2 regions of the Maribacter sp. TH_r10 genome follow, and region 1 is predicted to be linked to the other one. Evidence: riboswitches for the same ligand, from Rfam matches in the RefSeq annotation. Region 1 holds a riboswitch; the other holds the start of a gene.
The links. Region 1 has a riboswitch for cobalamin ahead of R3X28_RS16305 (hypothetical protein). Riboswitches for the same ligand answer to the same signal wherever they lie in the genome.
Positions count from the first base shown of each region.

Region 2: it holds a riboswitch for cobalamin, as region 1 does, so the genes downstream of both, R3X28_RS06595 (TonB-dependent receptor plug domain-containing protein) here and R3X28_RS16305 (hypothetical protein) in region 1, are expected to answer to the same signal.

Region 1 is NZ_JAWMPY010000008.1:104,647-107,059, forward strand. Features, by position in the region: gene R3X28_RS16305 (hypothetical protein) at 1-1,027, opposite strand, end outside; cobalamin riboswitch at 1,134-1,340, opposite strand; gene R3X28_RS16310 (DUF7010 family protein) at 1,515-2,087, opposite strand; gene R3X28_RS16315 (DUF4375 domain-containing protein) at 2,160-2,413, opposite strand, start outside.
Region 2 is NZ_JAWMPY010000002.1:297,782-300,194, reverse strand. Features, by position in the region: gene R3X28_RS06595 (TonB-dependent receptor plug domain-containing protein) at 1-814, opposite strand, end outside; cobalamin riboswitch at 848-1,081, opposite strand; gene R3X28_RS06590 (ABC transporter substrate-binding protein) at 1,316-2,413, shown strand, end outside.

The DNA.
Region 1 (2,413 bases):
CTGCATTCCTATCCGCATCTATCGCCCAATCAATTTCCATTGCATTTCCGCCATAAGTACTATACTCGGCATCAAAATTGTCTACATACCCCCACTCCAAGGCGTCTATAGAAACAAAACCACTTGAATTTATCGTCGGAAACACCCTGGTACCGTTAAAGGTAACCTGCTCTTGCTCTTCTATAAATAGTGGATAATAGTTTTGCGCATGGTAAGAACTGACCAATACACTTCCTTCATTATTCAAATTATCGACCCAAGGTACATCGGCATGTTCGCCGGGATTGGTATACACAGTCGCATAATCCAATAAAGTGGTTTCAGCGTCATGGGCACTCCCTGCCAGTTCATACCAAGCATCATCAGGTAACCCATTCCCATTTTCATCAAATGAAACCTGTACGATCCCGGGTTCTGAAAGTCCGTTCATCGCATTGCCGTACACAACAAAATCCTTGGCATCTTCCCGGTTTTCTATGGTATGGTCAAAAGAAAAAACCACGTAACCGCCCCAAGCTCCCAAGGAAAGAAGGTCGGATTTTCCACCGACGATTTTCCCCGCAGCTTCCATGGTACCATAGGTATCATTGATAAACTGTCCCGGTGCGGGTTTGTATTCGATTATTTCTGAAATATATTCGCTACTGTTTTCCGTCTTTGGCCGATAGTACAAGTCATAAGGATCGTTTACCGTCAATTGGTACGATCTAAAGAGGGAATCATTTTCCGCCTTTGCGTTGAATTCAAGCGCGAAGGTCCCTGCTTCCCCAACAATATACTCCAGATTTTTAGTGGTGGAGATTACGGTTTCTCCCAATACCCAGCTAAAAGCCGTATTCAATGGTATATGCTGTATTTCATGGTCGATTACCAACGTATCGCCCAAGGTAAACTCATATTCCGTCTGATAATCGGAATCGGTGAAGAACATAGGTACTACATCATCTTCATCATCGTCGCTACAGGACGAAAAAAAGAGGACACCCACCAAGAGGGTCAATACTTTAAAGGTTGATTTTAATTGCATTTGAATTGTATTGAGGTTAATAATTTGCATTAACTTATTTACAAAACAAAACAATGGGGATATGGTCAGAATAGAAAATCTACCCAAAGCTATAACTCCCGAAAGCTCTGTCTATGTGAATTGCGGCAGGTCTTCTGACTCATCCCTCTTTTTAACCCTTCCCATCTTAAAAGACAGTGGTTTGTTAAAAAGATTTTTTCCGGAACAACCGGAAGGGATTTACAGCAGCGGGAACTGTTCAGGATTTACACCTGATTCCCTTTTAATACCATTCTTCAAAAAAGAATATGTAACCGAAAATCAGGTCAAAATTATGATAAAATTTTTAAGTGGGTTACTTATTTTTTTAATTTTTTTGAATGGAATGGTGCCTTTAATCCCGCATGGATTCCCAACACATTAATACACACATACCTATGCCCCTATTCCCAAATAACCAATGGAAGAAAAAAAGGTTTATTTTATTAAGTAGCGTTGAAAAACGGTTTTATTTGAGAGGTGTTGTTGTCGATAGTTCTTTCTCCACTTTCTTTCTGTTCTTCAAAATCAGTATCGTAACTAGATAAATCAGCACTATTCCAAAGGGAATTGCACTGAACCTGTATTCAGGAAGCAGATACCATAGTGAAAGTACTAAAATTGTCCTTGTCAGCGTATGGAAAATCCCCACCCAATGGTTAATAATCCAGGAAAACGGAAGCCACATTAGTCCGGTTAAAATCCCTACTGTCAGTGGTAACGACGAATAGTCCACTAGAAAAAACGGAATTGCAATGGCGTAGACCATAACCGCTTGCGCCACCGTAAAAAAGAACAATTTATCAAATTCATTCTTCGGTTTACTTTTATTCAGGAAATTTTCACCCGTAAATTTAGAAAGAAACAGAGCAAAGTACACAATGCTTCCGGTTCCTATGAAAATTGACCATACGGCCACAAAATCCGAGAAAAAAATACCGATAAGCCCAATAATCGTCCACACGATCAAACCCGCCAAGGGTGTGGCCAGAAATTTTTGATTGGAAAAATCAATTCGCTGTTCTTCAAGTGTTCTTTTCATTCGCTCGGTTTTTTTTTGCCAATGCACCTAAATGGTCCCGATAAGGGACATGCACACTTTAAGTTCTTTAGATCATGGTAATTTTTTCGAAGAAATCAGTTTTCCATCCTCGTAATACTTTTCATCTTTTACGCTTCCGTCATCATAATAAGATCTGGTATAACCGTGCTGTTTATCTTCTTTATATTCTTGATATAAGGTAAGTCGACCATCTTTGATACTTTTCGCCGTACCGTCCTTTAAATAATTTTTGAATTCCGTTTCATAGATGGTTGTACTGGATCGTGTCACCCATTCCGTATAATACATTCCCGTACCGTTTTTAA
Region 2 (2,413 bases), on a different contig from region 1:
CAAAACGCCCCCACTCCAATTGGGTACGGTATTGGTTGTCTTTATACTTACTTCGGCCTTCTGCCACTAGGGTTCCCGATAGGTTTCTATCCCCAATAAAACTCTGATGATAGAGACGCATGACCTGTTTATCGGAAAGTACGTAACCGGCATTGAAATTAAAGTTCAATCGCTCAAATTCCCCATTAACATTCTTGGTATCGGTCTTTAAATATTTATAGTCGTTATCCGATTTTTTATAATTGATTCCAAAATTGGACGACCATCGGGAATCCCCATAGCTTTGGTTATAATTGATTGTTTTAGTTTCGAAACTTCCGTAACCCAATAAAACCCGATGTTCAAAATGATCATCAAACCGAAGGTCGTTGTTCAAATGAACACTCCCACCAATGGCACCGGAACCATACTGTACACTTCCTCCCCCACTTCGAATACCAATCGAATTATAACTTAAAGGGTCAATGGTATTGAAGTCCGTCTGCCCATTTAATTGGGAATTGATATTGATACCGTTCCAGATTACCGCAGTATGTGAGGCATTGGTACCCCTAAAAGCAGGGGATGAAACCATACCAAAACCATTTTCCTTGAAATAAATATTTGAATTAAAAGCCAACAGGGAGGTAAATGAATTATTCTGTTGTCTCACAGTGCTATCCCGCAATTCAGTAACCTTATGACCTTCAGCATACCGCTTTAGGCGAATATCGGAAACAACGACCTCTTTTAGGTTGATGACAGGGTTCTCTTGTGCAAAAGCCTTGTTTAGGCTTATAAAAACAAGTAAGGAAAATAAAAGTGTTTTCTTCATACCAATGACTTTTTACCCGAAAGTCTATCGAATTCCATTGTTTGTGAAGTTGGCAGGTCTCCTGACTTGTCTAAAGTTATTTTGTCTTCCCACCCAAGTAATCGGACAGTGACTATGTAGTAAATAACCCCCTCCATTTTAATGAAGGTGCCAAAACTCGCGAAATGGCATAAACTTACAGTTGCGGGAACAGTTCCAGAATTACACTGGATTCCCTTTTAATTTAGTCACCGTGAAAGTGACAAAACCAAATTCGGTGCAAAATTAAACTTAAATAGTTATTTATCGCCCTTTTTTTTGCTAAGTTTTATGGCCAACCAGATAAAGCCCACCACAAAGTGAAGTATTATAATCCCTGCGATTATATAAATAGTGGTATTTGAGCTATCGCGCATATTTAAATTTTAAACAAAAGTAAAATTCCATCCATTCTAGAATTGTGACATTTGTTACCTTGCGATCATTTTTAGCGAATATATTGAAAACATACCCAACATTAAAATGAGATTCACTCTACTTCTTCCTTTTATTTTCTGTCTGTTCTTTTCTTGTAAGGAAAAATCCAAAGAAACATTTCCTTCAACATTGGAAACAAAAACGATTGCCATTGAATACGCAAAAGGGTTTACGGTAGAGAAAACAGGTTCAGGGATTACCATCATCAATGTTTCTTCACCATGGCCCAATGCCCAAACCAGTTATAAATATGCATTGGTCCCAAAAGAAAAATTAGCTACAATTACACTGAATAAAGAAGAATTCGACGCTATAATCGGGGTACCCGTACATAATATCGTTTCAACCTCAACAACACATATTCCAACATTGGAAGCCTTAGGAGTAATTGATGCTTTGAAAGGTTTTCCCGACACCCAATATATATCATCAAAAAAAACCAGAGAATTAATCGATGCTGGTAAAATAAAAGAATTGGGTAATAATGAATCGATCAACACTGAAATGGTCATTGAATTGAATCCTGAAGTCATTATAGGTTTCAGCATCAATAATCAGAACAAAGCTTATGAAACCCTACAGCGTTCCAATATCCCTGTTGTTTATAATGGCGATTGGACCGAGGAAACTCCTTTAGGCAAGGCCGAATGGATTAAATTCATAGCCCCTTTCTTTCAAAAAGAAGAGCTAGCAGATTCAATTTTCAGGGAAATCGCGGATTCTTACAACCATGTTAAGACCTTGGCCCAAAATGCAGAAAACAAACCTGAGGTTCTAAGCGGAGCCTTATACAAGGATGTTTGGTACTTACCTGGCGGAAATAGTTGGGCAGCCATGTTCTTAAAAGATGCCAACACATCTTACCCATGGTCGAATACAAAACAGACTGGCAGTCTTAACCTGAGTATTGAAAGTGTTTTGGAAAAAGGGATAGATGCGGAATATTGGATTTCCCCTTCACAGTTTACTTCATATCAGGAGATGAAAGAGGCAAATCAACATTACTTGAATTTTAAAGCCTTCCAAAATAAGAAGGTTTATACCTTTGCAAAAACCAAAGGGGCCACTGGCGGACTCCTTTATTTTGAACTGGGGCCCAATAGGCCCGATTTAATATTGAAGGATTTGATCCATATTTTCCAT